DNA from 4 places in the Paenibacillus konkukensis genome. Region 1 is predicted to be linked to each of the others. Evidence: riboswitches for the same ligand, from Rfam matches in the RefSeq annotation. Region 1 holds a riboswitch; each other region holds the start of a gene.
What was found. A riboswitch is a leader RNA that binds a small molecule or an ion and turns the genes downstream of it on or off. The one in region 1 is predicted to bind cyclic di-AMP.

Region 2: another riboswitch for cyclic di-AMP. It lies ahead of SK3146_RS22770 (hypothetical protein); the one in region 1 lies ahead of SK3146_RS02415 (C40 family peptidase).
Region 3: another riboswitch for cyclic di-AMP. It lies ahead of SK3146_RS20805 (resuscitation-promoting factor); the one in region 1 lies ahead of SK3146_RS02415 (C40 family peptidase).
Region 4: another riboswitch for cyclic di-AMP. It lies ahead of SK3146_RS34825 (APC family permease); the one in region 1 lies ahead of SK3146_RS02415 (C40 family peptidase).

Annotation. Positions count from the first base shown of each region.
Region 1 covers NZ_CP027059.1:568,006-572,981, forward strand. Annotated here, with positions in the region: gene SK3146_RS02395 (zinc-dependent alcohol dehydrogenase) at 1-124, opposite strand, end outside; gene SK3146_RS02400 (spore coat protein) at 121-507, opposite strand; gene SK3146_RS02405 (spore gernimation protein GerQ) at 520-765, opposite strand; gene SK3146_RS02410 (group I truncated hemoglobin) at 932-1,285, shown strand; gene SK3146_RS02415 (C40 family peptidase) at 1,431-2,270, opposite strand; cyclic di-AMP (ydaO/yuaA leader) riboswitch at 2,274-2,423, opposite strand; gene SK3146_RS02420 (DUF441 domain-containing protein) at 2,493-2,942, opposite strand; gene SK3146_RS02425 (ABC transporter ATP-binding protein) at 3,017-4,735, opposite strand.
Region 2 covers NZ_CP027059.1:5,202,029-5,207,004, forward strand. Annotated here, with positions in the region: gene SK3146_RS22755 (ABC transporter permease) at 1-22, shown strand, start outside; gene SK3146_RS22760 (sensor histidine kinase) at 24-1,169, shown strand; gene SK3146_RS22765 (response regulator transcription factor) at 1,166-1,768, shown strand; cyclic di-AMP (ydaO/yuaA leader) riboswitch at 2,011-2,207, shown strand; cyclic di-AMP (ydaO/yuaA leader) riboswitch at 2,375-2,531, shown strand; gene SK3146_RS22770 (hypothetical protein) at 2,658-3,056, shown strand; gene kdpF (K(+)-transporting ATPase subunit F) at 3,209-3,262, shown strand; gene kdpA (potassium-transporting ATPase subunit KdpA) at 3,425-4,976, shown strand, end outside.
Region 3 covers NZ_CP027059.1:4,789,744-4,794,719, forward strand. Annotated here, with positions in the region: gene SK3146_RS20795 (HD domain-containing protein) at 1-956, shown strand, start outside; gene SK3146_RS20800 (TatD family hydrolase) at 1,012-1,779, shown strand; cyclic di-AMP (ydaO/yuaA leader) riboswitch at 2,004-2,205, shown strand; gene SK3146_RS20805 (resuscitation-promoting factor) at 2,582-3,721, shown strand; gene rnmV (ribonuclease M5) at 3,862-4,407, shown strand; gene rsmA (16S rRNA (adenine(1518)-N(6)/adenine(1519)-N(6))-dimethyltransferase RsmA) at 4,410-4,976, shown strand, end outside.
Region 4 covers NZ_CP027059.1:7,941,512-7,946,487, reverse strand. Annotated here, with positions in the region: gene SK3146_RS34825 (APC family permease) at 1-1,636, opposite strand, end outside; cyclic di-AMP (ydaO/yuaA leader) riboswitch at 1,740-1,879, opposite strand; gene SK3146_RS34820 (hypothetical protein) at 2,171-2,719, opposite strand; gene SK3146_RS34815 (oligogalacturonate lyase family protein) at 2,836-4,038, opposite strand; gene SK3146_RS34810 (polysaccharide deacetylase family protein) at 4,285-4,976, opposite strand, start outside.

The DNA.
Region 1 (4,976 bases):
GGTCCGAGCCGCATATGGCCGTCGTTGTCAGCTTCACGATCATATCGTCCGGCTTTTCGATCTTCGGGTCCGGCACTTCCTTGACCGCGACCTGCTTAATTCCTTGATAAGTGACAGCTTTCATGACAGCTTTCCTCCGCTCGGCTCGTCCGGCGTCCGGTCGAACATCCCTTTACGGGACGTGTCTCCCGGAAATAAATTCATTTGCCCGATCATAACCGTATTTTTGGCAGATAATTGATCCAGCTTGTATTGCTCGCTCAGCTCGTACGGATGGAACCATTTCTTGTCTATCATCAGCTCCATAATTTCCCGGTGCATCGCAAGACTTTGGCTCAGCTGCGTCTTCAGCAGCGTCCTTGCTTCCGGAGTGACCGTTTCCGTCAAAGCGATGGCCGCATTGCGAACGCCCTCCTTCGCCCGCATAAGAAAATCCGCAGCCAAGGTCATATCCGCTAATTCCGGCATATTTAATGCGTTAATCGGATCTAAATGATCGCTATTCATACTGATCACACCTTAGTTTATGATAGGGTCCGGACGACTAGCGGGCACCGCGGCTAGAAACGGGGCTTTCGCATAAAGCGCCTGCAGCTCGGCGATCGCTTGAATGGACTGCTCCACATCCTTTTGCAATAAAGCTTTCAGATCCCGGTCGAATACAAGGCCCTGCATCAGTTTGGACTTGGCCAGGCAAAGCGTTTTGAAATTGAGCGCTTCATGAAGCTCCATCGATTCATGCGGCGCTAACGACGATATTGGCATGTAGCCGTCACCTCCCAAATTGACTTAAACATAGCTAACATTTCCTTTCATTTTGCATGTTATGCGGATGCGGAGAGCTATCATTGCCTTTTAAGCGTTCCATGAATATTTTGGAGAAAAACGGACAAATTACTGTACGCAATCTATCCATCGGAAGGAGCTTATCATGACACTGTACGAACAATTAGGCGGAGAAGACAGCATTTCGAAGGTTGTCGATGAATTTTACAAACGCATTCTTGCGGACGACACGATCAAACATTTTTTTGAGCATACCGATATGGAGAAACAACGCAGACATCAGGCCAAATTTATCAGCTTCGCGCTCGGCGGGCCGAATCAATATTCGGGCAAATCGATGGCCAAAGCCCATGAAGGCATGAATTTGCAGCCCGTGCACTTTGATGCGGTGGCCGGGCATCTGCACGACGCGCTCGCCCATTTCGGCGTTCAGGAAAAAGAAATTTCACAGGTGCTGGAGCATGTGGCGACCTTGAAGAACGATATCCTGTATAAATAAAAGACGCCGGCTGCAAGCGCCGACGTTTTTGGGGCCAAGAACCAAACAAACAGGCTGACCTAGACAGCCTGTTTGTCATAAATTCCTATTATATCCTTTTTCGATAATAATCCATTAAGCATGGGGACTCTTATACTGCACAACGTTACAAGCTTTTAGCTCCTATGTACCTGCTTCCCCAGTACGAACTGTACAGCGAGTCGATATGAACCCCGTACGACGTCGTTGCCGAAATGAACTGGCCGTTGCCCATATAAATGCCGACATGGGACAGGCGTCCGTTAGCGAAAAATACGAGATCGCCCGGTTTCGGAGACGCTACGGCAACGCCCGTGCTATCATACATTTCGTTGGACGTTCGGGGCAGTTCGATTCCGCGGACATTCGAGAAAACAAACTTCACGAAGCCCGAGCAGTCAAAGCCGGCCGGCGAGCTGCCTCCCCATACGTACGGAATGCCCATATAAGCTTGGGCGTACTTCAGCAGCTTATCGTCCTGCTTGGGCTTGTACCAGGCCGGAGCATGATATTTCCCGTCCGCGTCGACAATGGCGATTTGATTATCGTTATCCCATTGCACCTCGCTTCCCAGCGTCTCGGATACGAAGCGCAGAGGAACGTATACGCTGCCTTGCGCCATCCCGATCATCGAGTTCACCTTCACTTGCTTGCCGTTGACGACTACGAAATCGTCGCCGGTTTTCAGCGTCATGTTCTGATCGCCTTTGCTCATCGTTACTTTGACTTCTCTGCCCTCCTGCACCCATTCGACCTTATAGCCGAGGTTTTCCATCAGGGGGCGGAACGGAACCTGCAGCTGAGAGTTCGCGTCCAAAACCGGCTTCGTTTCCGGAAAATCGACCAGCTTGTCATTGACTTGAATCTTCACTGCGTCTTCCGGGGCGGCCTGAGCATGCACGGCCGAAAAAAGCGCGCACGAAATAAACGCGCAGGATACAATTAAAGCTTTGCCAAACAACTTCAACGTTCAATTCCTCCCAAAAGCCTCCGAGGTTAGTTGACGGGTTAGGGAGAGGTTTTCCCCTATTCGCTTGGCGCGAGGCCGCGCAAACATTCACCCCAATAAAGCATCCCCCGTACGGTCACTTATGCTGTGCCGATTCGGCATGTTTACTTCGCGAAGCTATTTACAGTATATTCGTTCTCCTTCCGGCATATCGGTGGGTACGCGCCGCAAATACTGCCATCATTTGCCTAAAAATAAGGATAAAATTCCCGCTGCGATAAGCGGGCCTACGGGAACGCCCTTCAAGAAAGCGACTCCGAGCACGGTGCCCAGCAGAATGCCCGTTACGACCGTCGGCTGATTCGTCATCAGCATCGCGCCGCGCCCGCCCAAATAAGCGACCAGCATGCCGATCGCCACCGCAAGCAGCGATTTCCAGTGGAATACCGATTCGTACAACGTTTGAAACGTAATTTTGCCGCTCGCCAGCGGCGCCATAATCCCTATCGTCAAGACGATAATGCCGGCCGTCAGGCCGTACTTTTCAATCCACGGAAAAGCCTGCTGCACGTTCAACACCCGCAGCAGCAGCAGGAAGACGACGGCCACGGTAATCGAATTGTTGTTGCTCAATATGCCAAGCGCCGCAAAAATTAATAGAATGACAGAAGGCATGTCGATCTGGGGCATAAGAACTCCTTTGTAATCGTAATCAGCAGCATTATCCATTTTACATGAACGATACCTGGAAATTCAATGGAAAATCACTTAAGCCCGAATTGGGCCTGATGCAGCTGAGTGTAAGCGCCTTGGGCGGCGAGCAGCTCTTCGTGCCGTCCCTGCTCCCGAATTCCCTGCTCCGTCATCACGATGATGCGGTCCGCGTTCTGGATCGTCGCCAACCGGTGCGCGATGATCAAGGTCGTGCGTCCTGCGGCCAGCTCGTTCAACGACTGCTGGATCGCTTTCTCCGTCTCCGAATCCAATGCGGAGGTCGCCTCATCCAAAATGAGAATCGGAGGATTCTTAAGGAACATTCTCGCAATGGAAAGCCGCTGCTTCTGGCCTCCGGACAGCTTCACGCCCCGCTCGCCGATCACCGTCATCAAGCCGTCGGGCTGCGACCGTATAAACTCCTCCAGCCGCGCTCTGCGGGCGGCTTCCCATATTTGCTCTTCCGCAGCGTCCAGCTCGCCGTAGGCGATATTATCGCGAATCGTGCCGGAGAACAGGAATACGTCCTGCTGAACAATGCCGATTTGGCCGCGAAGGGCAGCCAGCTTCATCTTGCGGATATCGATGCCGTCGACCGTAATGCTGCCTGCGTTCACCTCGTAAAAACGCGGCAAAAGGCTGAGCATCGTCGTTTTCCCCGCGCCGGAAGGGCCGACCAGAGCCACCGTCTCCCCGGCATGAATAGTCAAACTCATCTGGCTGATGACGTTTCTCCCCTGCTCGTACCCGAAGGTAACGTCGTGAAAACGGATGTCGCCGCGCAGCTTACCCGGATCGACCGCCTCCGGCGCTTCGGCAATATCCGGCTCCGTCTCCAGCAGCTCCAGGTAGCTCTTGAATCCGGCAATGCCCTTCGGATAACTCTCGATAACGGCCCCGATCTTGTTGATCGGTCCGAGCAGCACGTTCGACAGCAGCAGGAATCCGACGAATTCCCCGCTCGTCAGCTCCCCCCGGATGACGAACCACGTGCCGCACACAAGAACGAACAAAATGATCATCCGCGTCAGAAAGTAACTGGCCGACGCGTTCTGCGCCTGAACTTTATAGGAAAAAAACTTCGTTTGCCGGTACTGCTCGTTATTGTGAGCGAACAATTTCGCTTCGTGTTCTTCGTTCGTGAAAGATTGCACAACGCGAATGCCCCCGATGCTATCCTCCACCCGCGCGTTAAACTCTCCGATGTCCCTGAACATGCGCCGGAACGCCTGAATCATTTTGCGGTTAAAATGCATCGCCAGGAAGATCAAGCCCGGAATGACAATGACCGTGAGCAGGGCCAGCTTCCAATTGATCGCCAGCATCAGCGCGAATGCGCCGAGCAGCGTCATGACCGCGATAAATACGTCCTCCGGTCCGTGATGCGCCATCTCCCCGATTTCCATCAAATTGCTGGTCATCCGCGATAACAGCGTTCCCGTCTTGTTGTTGTCGAAGAAGCGGAACGACAGCTTCTGCACATGCTCGAACAGCTTGCGCCGCATATCGGTTTCAATGTTGATGCCCAGCTTATGTCCCCAGTAAGTGACGATATACTGCAGCGCGCTGTTCAGCGCATAGACGGCAAGCAAGCCGAGACACGACCATAAAATCAGCCGCCAGTTGCCGCTCGGCAGCAGCTTGTCGACGAATTGGTTGACGGCCAGCGGAAATCCAAGCTCCAGCAAAGCCGAAAATACGGCGCAGCAAAAATCGATGATAAATAACTTTTTGTAAGGCTTGTAATAAGCAAAAAATTGTTTCAGCATTCGTGCCCGTTCTCCTCTCTCCGGCTTCCGCCATAACGGAACAAATCCCCCAAAAGCCATCCATGCCGCCGACGCGGCACCACAGACAATGGAAATGGGGTACCAAGAGTAATTTCCAGGGTAGTGATGCTCTGAAGCTTATTCCGTCCGCATCCAGCCTAAGCTGGATCGGCGTCTAACCATTCCTCTGGGTTCGTTCTATGGTTAGACATTCCTTTCGGAGGAGCCCCAGGATATCCAC
Region 2 (4,976 bases), 3.3 Mb from region 1:
CCGGAGACAGGAAGCGGTATAACATGAACGGGTTCAAGATGAGGCCTTTCGGAAAAGGCATGGGCGTGTTCCAATTGATCTGGCTGGTGTATTTGACCTCGCCCATCTACAGCATATTGCAAAAGCCGACTCACGATGAGTGGATCGGCCTTGCTCTGCTTTTGCTGTTTATAGTGGCCAATTGCCTTTGTTATTGGGATGAAAAACGCAGAATGGTTTATGTGCTGACCATGCTTGCGATCATCGTCTTTTTTTGCTTTCACTATCATATTAATTTCTGGTTTATGTCCTTTTATGTAGCCCCTGTCATAGGATTAATGGCTTCGGTCAGGCAATTTTACGCCGGGGTCGTCATTTTGCTGGCCTTGTTTGCGCTTGTATTCGGAACGCACATCCATCAATTTTCCGGCGATGACTTAGTGGTGCTTCTTCCGTCCTCGGCTCTGATGCTGGTCTTCCCGTTCATTATCCGCGCGGGGGTCCGATCGAAGGAGCTGCGCAACCAGTTGAATTCGGCTAACGAGGAGATCGCACGGTTGATCAAAAACGAAGAACGGCAGCGGATTTCCCGGGATTTGCACGATACGCTCGGCCACACGCTGTCTTTAATCACGTTAAAGAGCGAGCTGGCAGAAAAATTAATTCCCCGCAATCCGGAAAAAGCGGCGCAGGAGGTGCGGGATATTCAGATGACATCGCGCGCCGCGCTCAAGCAGGTGAGGGAACTGGTGTCGGGAATGAACGCCGTTTCGATTCACGATGAAATCCGCCATGCGCGGCAAATATTGGCCGCGGCCCGAATCGGGGTCGAGACCGAAGGGGATTTCGCCGGACTGGATGCTTCGCCGCTCATTCAAAATATATTGGGGATGTGTCTGCGCGAGGCCGTGACCAATGTGGTGAAGCACAGCAAGGCTTCGCTCTGCCGCATCGCCTTACATGAAGACGACAGCGGGATTACGGTGACGGTAAGCGATAATGGAGAAGGATTGCGGCGCGCCTCCTGTCCTACCCCCTCTTCCGGGCGGGGACTGCTGGGGATGAAGGAACGGCTGGACTTGATCGACGGCAAGCTGACGTTTCAAGCGGAGGAAGGACAAGAAACGACCGTAACGTTCACCGTGCCCAAAATCGTCAAACATCAGAAATCGGGGGAGAACGCGCAATGAAAGTGATAATTGCAGAGGACCAAGGGATGCTGCGGGGAGCGCTTAGCGCGCTGCTGGACTTGGAGGACGATGTGGAAGTGATCGGGCAGGCCGAGAACGGGGAAGAGGCGATGCGGCTGATTCTGGAGCTGGGACCCGATCTGTGCATCATGGATATTGAAATGCCGCGTATGACAGGGCTCGATGTCGCCGAGCGGCTGAAGGAGCAGGGGCATCCTTGCCGCATCGTCATCCTGACGACCTTCTCCCGCTCCGGTTATTTTCAGCGGGCGATCAAAGCGGGCGTTCACGGCTTCTTGCTCAAGGATTCGCCGATCGACGAACTGGGCGAGGCGCTGCGCAAAGTCCATGCCGGGGGCCGGGCGATTAGCCCCGAGCTGTCGCTTACGTTCTGGGAGGCGGAGAATCCGCTGACCGAACGGGAGCGGGAGGTGCTTAGGCTGGTTGCCGAAGGCTTGTCGGCGGGCGAGATCGCCAAATCGCTGTTTCTTTCCGGCGGAACGGTGCGAAATTATATATCGGAAATTATGCAGAAATTGGAGGCGAAAAACCGGATCGACGCGATCAGCATAGCGGAGAAAAACGGCTGGCTCAAGTAGCGGCCGTTTTCGTTTTAACTGCATTCCCTTAAGGGGGAAGACCAGCGGGAAACAAGCCGCTCCAAATTGCGTAAAACGAAGATAGAGTGAGCGGGAAGCAGTTATATGAAGATCAGGATGGAAGTAAGCGCTGCCATCCTATTCGTTCGTTGAAATTCGCCGCATAGGTCTGTCGGCTGTTCTTTACAGCAGCCTGCAACAGGCGTAATATACAATTCATGATTTGAAAAAACAAAGTTTCCAAATTCTGATCGCTTAATTTCCCTTATTCAGGGAAAGCGGGGGAACCATTGCAGCGGTATTTTTCGGTGTGAGAGCCGGAAATATCGATGCCGGGGTGAATCCTAGCGCGATGCAAAGCTAGCTTGCATCCGCAGGTAGGGCGACTCTCACCGCCCGAATCCGACAGCTAACCTCGTCAGCGTGGAAGGACATCGGCTTCTTGGTTGTTGAAGACGATGGTCTAATGGAGAGAGGATGATGAAGCTTGTGATCGTTTAAACGGCCACAAGGCTCCCAAGCCTCTGTGGTTTTTTTGCGCCCATTTGTGAAAAATGGAATTGTTTTTTGGAAAAATGAATCGAGTTTTTTTCATCAGACCGATAAGCAGTTATAACGCTTAATCCCTGAATAAACAGGGAGCGGGGGAACCAAAGGGCCTTGGCAGGCCCATGGGGTGAATCCCAGCCGACATGCGCTGGGTAGGGCGACTCTCACGCCCGAATCCGACAGCTAACCTCGTCAGCGTACCGAGAGAGGCAACGATGATCGTGTGCTTGCACAGCTGTGTTTGCTGTGCTTTCCAAAGAAGCCGCGAGAAGAGACCCCTCTTTTCGCAGGCTTCTTTTTATTTGTCTGCCTTCTCTTGAGAGAATAGGAGGAGAAAAAGATGATTGCCGTGCAAGAGTTCATACTCGTATCGGCGCCTAATAAAACCGGCGAAAGCTTCGTCCGGCTGCTTTTGGCGAAAGGAATCCCGTTTGCGGCGATCACGAACAGCCGAGCGGAAGCAGGGAGGCTCCGTAAGCTGGGTGTCAAGCATTTTATACGGGTAGACACCTCGGAATGCGAGTCTTGGCTTTTGCCTGAGCTGCCGATCGGACGGGTGTTCCTGTTCGAAAGCTCGTTAAATCTGTGCTGCCGGCTCATTCAAATATGCCGCACGTGGACTTCCAAAGATATTTACGTCATTACTCGTCATATGAATCCGAGGCTGGTGTATCGTGGACTTGGCGCAGACCATGTCATCCATACTTCAAGCCAAGATGTTTCTTTTTTAATCGAATAAACAAACGCTGGAGGCGTTCCTATGCTGGATATATGCATGATTGCGATGCTCGCGGCTATGTACGGGCTGTTCTATGGCTTTATGACCTGGTGCGGCCGGGTCGTTGCGGAAACGGGAGGCGATAGCAAATGATATTGGTCGCTGCCGTCACGATGTTCTTGTTCGTGTACTTGGCGTACGCCCTGATTCATCCGGAAAAATTTTGAGAGGGAGCGAAAAGCTCTAGAAGCATGGTGAAAAAGCAGACTTCGCTAAGCGAAGGCAATCTGGAGAAGCGTAAGCTGTCGCCTTTGTCTCCGGATTTCAATCCTTTCAAGGGCTAGCCATTCAAGAAATCCGGGGAGAAAAGCTCTTAGGAGGAAAAAAACATGGGAATACTGCAGATCGCGATTGTTATCGTCATCTTGATCTTGCTCGTCAAACCGTTGGGAACGTATTTATATCATGTCTTCTCCAATGAAGCGAACCGCACGGATCGCTGGTTCGCCCCGATAGAAAAAGCGATCTATGCCGTTACCGGATTGAAAAACCGTTCAGGCATGACTTGGAAGATGTACGGGCTAAGCTTTATTGTGACGAATATTGTTCTGGTAGGAGCCGGTTACTTGATTCTTAGACTGCAAACTTTGCTGCCGCTCAACCCGAACGGTATCGGCAATATGGAGCAGACACTTGCCTTCAATACCGTCATCAGCTTCATGACGAACACGAATCTCCAGCATTACAGCGGGGAAACGGGCTTGTCGTACTTTTCGCAAATGGCTGTCATCACGATGATGATGTTTACGTCGGCGGCGACGGGGCTATGCGTCGCCATTGCGTTCGTGCGGGGCGTGACAAGCAGAGGCGAAAGAATCGGCAACTTTTTCGAAGATTTCGTGAAGGCGCATGTGCGGGTGTTTTTTCCGCTGGCGCTCATCGTAACGCTGACGCTTGTAGCGCTTCAGGTTCCGCAGACGCTGCAGCCTGCGCTGACGGTGAATACGCTCGAAGGCGGCGAGCAGCATATAGCGATCGGGCCGGTAGCTTCGCTTGAGGCGATCAAGCATCTCGGAACGAACGGAGGCGGCTTCTTCGGCGTGAACTCGGCGCATCCGTTCGAAAATCCGAGCGCTTTAACGAATGTGATTGAAATTTTATCGATGTGGTCGTTATCCGCTGCGCTTCCTTATACGTACGGGCTGTTTGCACGGAACCGCAAGCAGGGATGGGTTATTTTTTCGGCGATGATGATTTTGTTTCTGCTGTTTCTGTCGCTGGTATACGCTGCGGAGTCGGCAGGCAATCCGGTTTTGAACAGACTGGGAATCGACGCGTCCCAAGGCAGCATGGAGGGCAAGGAGGTGCGCTTCGGCATCGCGCAATCGGCATTGTTCACCACGGTTACGACAGCAGCTACCACAGGCTCGGTCAATAATATGCACGATACGCTGACGCCGCTCGGAGGCATTACGCCGCTGGCGCTTATGATGCTGAATTGCGTCTTTGGCGGCAAAGGCGTCGGACTGGTGAATATGCTTATGTACGCGATGCTGGCCGTTTTCCTCGCCGGATTGATGGTTGGCCGGACGCCGGAGTTTCTGGGACGCAAGATAGAACCGCGCGAAATGAAGCTGATCGCTATAGCTATTCTGGCGCATCCGCTCATCATTCTTGCCCCGACGGGCATCGCCTTGGCGGCGGAGCTGGGCAAGGCGGCGATCTCGAATCCGGGCTTTCACGGGATTACTCAGGTGCTGTACGAATATGCCTCATCGGCCGCCAATAACGGCTCGGGCTTCGAAGGGCTGGGCGACAACACGCCGTTCTGGAATATATCCACCGGGATTGTCATGCTGCTGGGCCGGTACATTTCCATGATCGCTTTGTTAGCCGTTGCCGGCTCGTTGGCAAGCAAGCAATGGGTGCCGGAAACGTTGG
Region 3 (4,976 bases), 3.7 Mb from region 1:
AAAAAACGTTCGGCACTCACCATGAAGAGTGGTCTTGCCGCATCGTTCTCGGCGACACGGAAGTGAACCGGGTGTTGAAAGAAGTGTCGCCGACCTTCCCGCAGAAGGTTGCCGGCGTCATCGCCAAAACGTACAATGAAGAAATTGTCGTCAGCCTCGTATCGAGCCAGCTCGACGCCGATCGGATGGACTACTTGCTGCGCGATGCTTACTTTACCGGCGTCAATTACGGAATGTTCGATCTGGAGCGCATTTTACGCGTTATGCGGCCGTTCCAAGGCCATATTGTCGTCAAGGAGAGCGGCATGCATGCGGTGGAAGATTACCTGATGTCCCGGTATCAAATGTATTGGCAGGTGTATTTCCACCCTGTGACCCGAAGCGCAGAGGTCATTTTGCACAAAGTTTTTCAGAGAGCTAAACAATTATATGAAGAAAATTACGAGTTCTCGTTCATGCTCTCTCCGCTGCTGAGCCTGTTTCGCCAGACGCTCAGCGTGGACGAGTACCACCTGCTGGACGAAGCCTTCATGCAGACGGTGCTTATGCAGTGGTCCCGCGAAGCGGACGAGGTTTTATCCGATCTGTGTTCCCGCTTTCTTAACCGTCGTTTATTCAAGTACGTCATGCTGGAGCACATCGACGTTCAGCAAATCGAAAGGCTGCGGGAGACGATGGCTGGCCTTGGTCTGGACCCGGCCTTTTACCTCGAAATTGATTTCCCTTCGGATCTTTCGTATGATGTCTATCGTCCGGGAGAGCATGACGAAAAACTGCCGATTTTGCTGCTCGATCAAAGGGACACGTTAACGGAAATTTCGCGTAAGTCGGAAATTGTCCGTTCCATCAGCGGCATCCATATGGGCAAGTACCATTTGTATTTCCCCGAGGAGCTGCTCAGAGCCGCTCCCGGCGCTCTGACCGAGGAGCAGCGGAAGCTGCTGCGGCTGGAATAAAGGCCCGGCCGTACCCGATTTTCCCATCACCATATAAAGGAGATTTCGCGTTCAAATGATTACAGACACTCACGCTCACTTAAATGCACCAGAGTTCGATGAGGATCGACAAGAGGTCATCCAGCGCGCGGTTGAGAACGGAATCAGTCGAATCGTCAATGTCGGATTTAACCGGGAAACGATTCCGAGCTCTATCGCCTTGGCGGAGCAATACGACTTCATTTACTCCACAGTCGGCTGGCACCCGCAGGATGCCAAAGATATGTCCCCGGAAGATCTGGAATGGATCGAGCAGCTATGCTCGCACGACAAGGTCGTAGCGATCGGCGAGATCGGCCTTGATTATTACTGGGATACGTCCCCGAAGGATGTACAGGATCGGGTGTTCCGCGAGCAGATCAGGCTTGCCCGCAAGCTTGGCATGCCGATAGTGATCCATAACCGCGATGCGCATCAGGATATTATCCGGATTCTCCGCGAAGAGAAGGCGGCCGAGGTCGGCGGCGTCATGCACTGCTTCTCCGGCAGCTGGGAAACGGCCAAGCTTTGTCTGGACATGAACTTCCATATTTCCTTCGGGGGCCCCGTCACGTTCAAAAACGCGAAACAGCCGAAAGAAGTGCTGGAGAAGGTTCCCATGGACCGGCTGCTCATCGAAACGGACGCTCCTTATTTGACTCCGCACCCTTATCGCGGCAAGAGAAACGAAACCGCATATGTGAAATTAGTCGCAGAAACCGCTGCTCAAATTAAAGGGATTTCCCTGGAAGAGCTGGCTCACGCGACTACGAAAAATGCAGTTAGATTGTTCGGTTTACGCTAGACAAATAGGGGGGTCAAGACAGCCCTTTTTTAGTCGGAAACGCGATAATCGAAGAAAATGGCATGAAAAACTAAGACATGGTTAGAAAAACAAGGGTCCAATTCGTAAAATCGCGCTTAAAAAACGGTTTTGGACGAAAATGAATCTTTTTTGCCGAGTTTGTATACTTTACAACATCGCATCCGACAGCGTAAACTCAATATTAACTTAATACGATTACCATTTTTCCACTATCGCTGAGTTTCCATAAGGGAAACGGGGGAACCGTAATTGGACCCGTCTTATTTTTCAATAAGACTAAGGTCACATTTTCTGGGGTGAGTCTTGGAGAGGTTAAGATCAAGATGATATTAACGCTTATCCAAGTAGGGCGACTCTCAAGTCCGAATCCGTCAGCTAACCTCGTAAGCGTAAGAGAGAGGTAACGATTGTCGTGTGCTTTATTTCATTAACTTGATGAAATAATCAAAGTCACGGGAAGAGTCCTCTTTCCGATGACTTTTTTTATGTTCTCCCGTCAACGTGATATTTGTCCGACAACATAATTGACTTTTAGAGAACGGGGAGGTGCTGGCCGCACGCAGGACCAGAAACGATATGGATCGAAAGGTTGCAGCCCTTAGTGGACCACTAGGAATGTTACATTTCGCTGAAGGGCGAGAAATTGGCGAAGCCGGTCTTCAGTGAAAGAGCGTCGACAGACGTTATCCGTTAACCACAGATTGCAAAACTTAAACCATAGTCGCGTCAGATCAAACATGCGTAACACTCGACGGCGGGGCTTTGAAGGAGGACCGAACTAGTGGGAGCTATTCAACACGAGCAAACCCATGTAAGACGATCATCCAGCATGTCCTTCGCATTGCGATGGAAGCATGAAAACTTGCGTATGATATCCACCACTGCACTTATTTCATTCGCTTTGACTTTCATGTTCTTAATAATGTTATACGGTACGGCTACCAAGAAGGTGACCGTCGTTGTGAACGGACAAGAGACCGTTGTTTATACCAAACAATGGGATCTGCAGCGTTTACTGGATGAGCAACAGATTCAAGTCGGGGAGCATGATCGACTCTCCGCTGCGCTGGATTCGAAGGTGAAGACGGGGGACCGTATTACCATCGACCACGCGAAGCCGGTTCAGCTTACGGCTGACGGTGAAACGAAGACGATCTACACGGTGGCCAAGACCGTAGGAGACGCGTTGCATGAATTGAACGTGCCCGTCGGAGAACTGGATAAGGTGAGCCCGGAGCTGGAGGCGTCGCTGCCGGATAGCGGTGCGGTACAAATTGTCCGGGTGAAGAAAGAGCTTGAGGAAGTATCGGAAAAAATCGCGTTTGACGTTGTGAAGAAAAACGATCCGCAGCTTGTAAAGGGCAAAGAACAAGTTGTGCAAGAAGGCCAGGAAGGCGAAGTCTTGAAGAAAAAAGAAAAACGCTTTGAAGACGGAGTGCTTGTCTCCGAACAGGTGGTTGACCAACAGGTCAAAACGGAAAAAGTCAATAAAGTGGTTGCCGTAGGTACGAAAAATCCGGTTGTAATTTTATCGGCGTCATCGCCGAATCTTCAAGAAGTAACCAAGAGCGGCGTATCCTTCGGCGTGAAGCAGGTCATTAACAATGTAACGTTAACGGCTTATTCCGCAGGCGCGGCTTCGACAGGCAAAAGCGCGGAACACCCGCAATACGGTGTGACGTCAACGGGCACGAGAGTAACGGAAGGTCGAACAATTGCAGTGGACCCCAAGGTGGTTCCGCTGGGCTGGTGGGTGTATATCGACGGCCTGGGCTTCCGCAGAGCGGAAGATACCGGCAGCGCGGTGAAAGGGAACATTATCGACGTGTATTTCGACAGCAATGACTATGCTAACCGCTTTGGCATGAAGCGAGGATACACCGTTTATGTGATCGGACCGAAGAAGCCGACCGCGGACTAAGGGGCTGCAATTAGGGAAGACTCATTATATATACGGCAAGAGGAATGAGAAGAGGGATGCCTCTTCTTTTTTCTGTGTGAAGAACATTACCGCAAGGAAGCGCGAGACGCCCTTGGCTTTGTACGAGAGAAGGTAGTAAGATGATTAAGGAAATCATTGTGGTGGAAGGCAAGGACGACACCGTCGCCATTAAGCGGGCGGTAGAGGCCGAAACGATCGAGACCGGCGGGTCGGCGATCAACGATGAGATCATTAAGCGGATCAAGCTCGCGCAGCAGCGCCGCGGCGTTATTGTGCTGACGGACCCCGATCATGCCGGAGAGCGTATCCGCAAGATTATTACGGCGCGCGTACCGGGCTGCAAGCATGCGTTCATTACGCAGGAGGAGGCTACGAGCCGCGGCGACATCGGCGTCGAGAACGCCTCGCCGGAGACGATCCGCAAAGCGTTATCCAATCTGCGGACGGATTATGAAGCGGCGGAGTCGGATATAACGTGGGAGGATTTGATTAACGCCGGCATGATCGTGCATCCTCAGGCCGCCGCAAGGCGGATGGAGATGGGCAGACAGCTCGGCATCGGCTACTGCAACGGGAAGCAGTTTTATAACCGCTGCCGGATGTTTCGGATTTCCCGCGAAGAATTCGCTGTAGCGTGGAAGCAACTTGAGAAAAAAGAGGGTTAAAGATGGATACGATAAGATCAGGTGTACAGGAGGACATTGCCTCCCCGAAAAAAACAAAGGAGCTGTTGCAGCGCCATGGCTTCACGCTAAAAAAAAGCTTGGGGCAGAACTTTTTGATCGATCCTAACATTTTGTACAAGATCGTATCGGCTGCGGGATTGGATTCGGCCAAGGGCGCGCTGGAGATTGGCCCCGGCATCGGAGCGCTGACGCAGCAGCTTGCCAAAACGGCAGGACGCGTCGTAGCGATTGAGATCGACCAGAGGCTGCTGCCGTTGCTGGAGGAGACGCTGGAGCCGTATCCGAACGCGAGCGTCGTTCAGGGCGATGTGCTCAAGGTCGATCTGAAGCCGCTGTTCGAGCAGTATTTCCAAGGCTTCGAGCCGGTGAGCGTCGTAGCTAACCTGCCCTATTACATTACGACGCCGATTATTATGAAGCTGCTGGAGGAGAAGCTGCCGCTGGAGCATATCGTCGTCATGATTCAAAAGGAAGTGGCCGAACGGATGTCGGCGCGGCCCGGAGGCAAAGATTACGGCAGTTTAAGCATTGCGGTGCAATATTATTGC
Region 4 (4,976 bases), 600 kb from region 1:
GCTTGATCAGCGTCCGGTAGCGCGATTTGAAGATGACGAGCCGCACTCCCGGGTTCCACTGCTCCCATTTTTCCTCCATCCGGTCTTCGTCCTCGTCCGAGTAGGACACATAGAATGCGATCACATTGGGCGACAGCGTCTTCGCATAGGAGATGGTCGAGGCCACGACCCGGTGAATGCCCGCGATAGGAACGATGATGATCGATTCTTTATGCGGCAGCGGTTCTCCCAGATCGAAGCGCAGCTGTTTGGCCACATCTTCATAGTGCTCGTAAATTTGGGTAATAAACCACAGCAGCACAGGAGTAAGCACGATCACGATCCAGGCGCCTTGGGCAAATTTGGTCACGCAAAAAATAATCAGCACCGCGAAGGAGACGATAGCGCCGAGCCCGTTGATCGCCAGCTTCCCCTGCCAGCCCTTCTGCTTCTCGCGCAGCCATTTGCGAACGAGCCCGCTTTGCGCCAGCGTAAACGAAAGAAATACTCCGATCGCATACAGCGGAATCAGCGCATCGGTCTTTCCCTTGAAGATGATCAGCAGCAGACTGGCCAGCACGCCCAGAGTGACGATGCCGAAATGGAACGATAAGCGGTCCCCGCGGTTGGCGAACATTCTCGGAAAATTTTTATCGACAGCCATAATGGAGGCCAATATCGGAAAACCGTTGAAGCTGGTGTTGGCCGCCAACGTCAAAATCATCATCGTCGCGATTTGCGTGGCGTAATACATCCATCCGCGGCCGAAAGCATGCTCCGTGACCATCGACAGAACGGAAGTATGCCCCTTCGGGTCGGGAGCGATGCCGTAAGCGATCGTTAGAACGGTAATCCCGCCAAATATAATGGCCAGCAGCGTGCCGAGCGATACGAGCGTTCGTTTGGCATTCGCCTGGGACGGGGTTTTGAAATGCGGCACCGCATCGGAGATCGCCTCGATGCCCGTCACCGCCGAACAGCCTGACGAGAACGCCTTAAGCAGTACGAACAGCGTTAAGCCCGCCGGCATCGATGTAGGAATCAGCTGGGATTCCCTGACATGCTCGGAGCCGGTAATAAGATCAAAGGCGCCTTTTCCGATCAGCACCAGTACGCACAGAATAAAGAAATACGTCGGGAAAGCGAACACCGTGCCGGATTCGGAAGTTCCCCGCAAGTTGAGCCAGACCATAATCCAGACAAGGAGCAGCGCGATCGGCACGATATATGGGATAGTGACCGGAAAAGCGGAGGTGATCGCCTGAACGCCGGCCGATACGGATACCGCTACCGTTAACGTATAATCGATTAACAACGACACGCCCGTCAGCCGCCCGAACGGGACCCCGAGATTTTCCTTCGACACCATATAGGCCCCGCCCCCGCCGGGATATGCGTCGATCACTTGACGATAGCTGACGACCAGCAGCGTGATCAGGATGATAATTCCGACGGCAATGGGCAGCGAATACGCAAAAGCTGCGGCTCCGAATACGGCCAAGGCAAGCAGAATTTGCTCGGTGCCGTAGGCTACGGAGGATAGCGCGTCGGAAGAAAGAATCGGCAGCGCTTTCCATACCGGCATTTTCTCCTGCTCCAGCTCATTGGATTTGAGCGGTCGTCCAAATACGATTCTCTTGATAGAATCCGATGTCATGATTACACCCTCAATTTGGCTGAAAGTTCATCTTCAAGAAAAATAAGGCGTTCTTACTATGCCCAAAAACAAAAAAATACACAAGGATAAACGCCTGTGCATTTTTCCTTCCCAGAAGCGCCTACGAGGTTAGCTGGCGGGTTAGAGCGTGAGAAGAGCGCTCTTCCATCGTCGAACGATAGATTCACCCCAAAATCGGTTGGTTCCCCCGTTTTTCCTAAGAAAACTCAGCGTTAAATTTTTTTCATGAATCGTATGATACTTCTTTTATTTCCTTAAGTAAATGAATTGAAACTGCCGAATTGCGCGATTATAAGTCAAAAAATCTGACAGCCTGCCGCCAGCTTCATTGACATGGATCATCGCATGAATTTTCTTGAGCAAACGCCGATTTGGAATCGCGACTTGACATTTCCTTTTTCGACAGGGGATTCGGCGAAAAAAAGAAGCATGATAGGGTCTGTTAAGGACGCTATCGATGCTTCCGGGTTCAAGTATATCATATATTTACATTTTATGTAATTTCGGCATCGTTTACGGAGAAGTTGTCGTCTCGGTCTTCACGGCCGGAGCCGACAGGTCGAATGTTTTATTCTCGTTAACGACGATGTTCTGGAACGCACCGTTATTGCTGACCCAACCGCTTGCCAAGAGGGACGCCGTTCCGGTATTCACTTCCACCGTGCCCATATAGACGCGTTCGTTGCACTGTTTGTGATTACCGAAATTAATATGGTACAGCCCTGTCGCATGGCCTGGTAAGCTCGCGGCTTTCCCCGGGACCAGCGTCGAACCGATATCGCGGTAAGACGAGCCCTCTTCTTTGAATTCGCTGCCGTCCTGCTGATACAAATGCAGCGTAATTTGCGCAGGCGATGCGGAAGTGTTGGACAGCTGCAGCGCGAAGTCCATATTTTGTTCGGTGCTGCAGAAATTGTTCATAGGAATGGAAAAGGCCATCTCGCTGGGCAGCGCAAGCTGCTGACGCTCGCTCGCCGAAGGTTCTACCGCCGCAGCAGGCAGCAGGAACATAAGGCTGAGAGCTATCGCAGGCATAACGGCCGCCTTCAGTTTGTTCTTCATTGCAAATCTCCTTTAGTCATATGATGTTTATACTCTTTACTGTAAAGGAGCCTGCGTCCGTTGTCCAGTCCTGCCGGTCCCATAACGGGATTTGCAAGCGCTGTCTGATGCCTGCGTTAATGGCTGCCGGGCAGTAAAGGCTGCTTCGGCAAGCTGTCGAAATCCGGAACGTCGATCAAGTACAAATTCCCGTATCCGGTCATATCGCTCGTAAACAGCACCTGCTTGCCGTCGGGGCTGAACCGCGGATGCACATGCAGCTTCTGCGCTTGAAAGCTGCCGCGATGCCTGCACAAAATGCGCGGACCTTCCAGAACGCCTTGATTGTTTTTCCACAGGCAGATCGTATCCTGGAATTGATCTCCGTGATAGGCGCTCGTCTGCTGCCCGTCCCCTACGATCAGCGAAGCGTCGTTGGAGTGTACGTGCATGTTTTGGAACGGGAAGGCGCTTTCGACCTTGTCCGTATTATCGTATTTGGTCGAGCCGATAAACTTGCCGTCCTTATTGCTGAGCGATTCGGTATATCCGTGATAGCCGATCGTCACTCCGTCCGCATGCCAATATTCATGCCCTACGAAGACGTTATCCTCCGATGGGCGGATTTTCCAATATTCGCCGGTCTCGATATTCAGGCACCAAATGCGGTGGTCGACCAAATCCCACGGGCCTTCGTGACAGAAGCTGAGCAGATGCGGCTGCGTCGGCGACGTGTTGACGTGCCCGATCCAGACTTTATCTTCATGGATAATCTGCGATTCACCGCCGGCAGCGGGAATTTTGACGATTTTGCAATGAGGCTTGGCCCTCGCGGTCTCTTCGAAGCCGATATATCCGGCGCCGAGCGAAGTCGGAATCCGGTCCGACAAATCTTCTTTGATGCAGGTGCATACCCATGCCCCGTCGGCGGTACAGCTCAGATTGCCGAGATTGAATCCATCCGGCGCCGTATACAGCACCTTCTCTTCGAGCGTCGTCAGATGGATGGAGAGCAGCTGCTTGTCTTTCGTAAAATACGCTTCCGTGCCGTTCGGATTAATAAAGGCGTTTTGCAGCCCGACGGCCGTCCCGGCGGGAAAATCGGTCAATTGGGTAATCTCTCCGTTCGTCAAATCCAAACTGTACAAATTCGTGGCATTGAGCCGGTCCGACCCGAACAGCAGCTTCGTGCCGTTGTCGTACCAGCCGTCATTCGTAAAGTAAAGATGGAAGCTGTGCGCCATATAATTCGTCAGCTGTTTCATCGGAAGCCCTGTAATCAGATCCTTGGTCTCCCGCCATTCTGCAGGCCATGTTTTCCCTTTTCCGTTAGAACTCATCGTGCCACCCCATTCATTAGTCTGATCTTGCTACAACCAGATTATAGGATCGTCTCTTTTCGGACAACGCCACTTTTTTGTTTCGGTGCCCGGAGGGGATTGCACTTTCTTTCTTCTTTTGGACTTTTTTGATTTGACCGGATTGCGTGCGGCCTAAGTGCCGGAATCGGCTTCTGCGGAAGCGGTATACGAAAAAACCGCGCCTTCGCGCGGTTCGAAATCATTGCAGCTGCTATAACGTTCGCTTTAGAAAAAGCGATACCGGATTTGTAAAATCAAATTTTTCAGCAGGTCTTCGCCTTTGCCGAGCAGAGTCGTTTCTTTATTGATTTTGTCTATGAGCCCTTGTCCGGATAAGGTCGGCACTCCGGCGGTCACCCGCTTCACCAGATGGTCTCCGACCGAGTTCAGCCCGTAATCCCCGGTAAAGATCGTATCGATACCGACCTGGCTGCTGAGCTTGACCAGCGTCTGACTATAGCGGCCGTGCGGCAGGCAGAGCATCGACAGCGTGTTGCCGAGCTGCTCGCGCAGCGCGTTCTCGGCTTGGGACAAGTCCGCTTTCACCCTCGTCTCGTATTCCTCCTGCGTCTCCATCCGCTGCTCGCCTTCCAGCCAGATCCGATTCGTCAGCGGAGATACCTGCTTGCCCTTCTCGTTGACGTTGAAGCCGTGAGAATCGTATGTATGGGAATAAAAGCTGAAACCATCCTTATGCATTAGTTTAATTTCATCCCACGTTAGAAACGGAGTCTCGGCCTCGCGGTCGCCGACCGAACGGACGATCAGGAAGTTCGTCGCCGTCATCCCCTGCTGCTTCAGCTCCGGATAAGCGTACCGGTAATACGACTCATACCCGTCGTCGAAGGTGATAACCACCGCATTGGGCGGAACCGGCGTGCCTTCGTTAATGAACCGGACCAGCTCTTCTGCGGAAA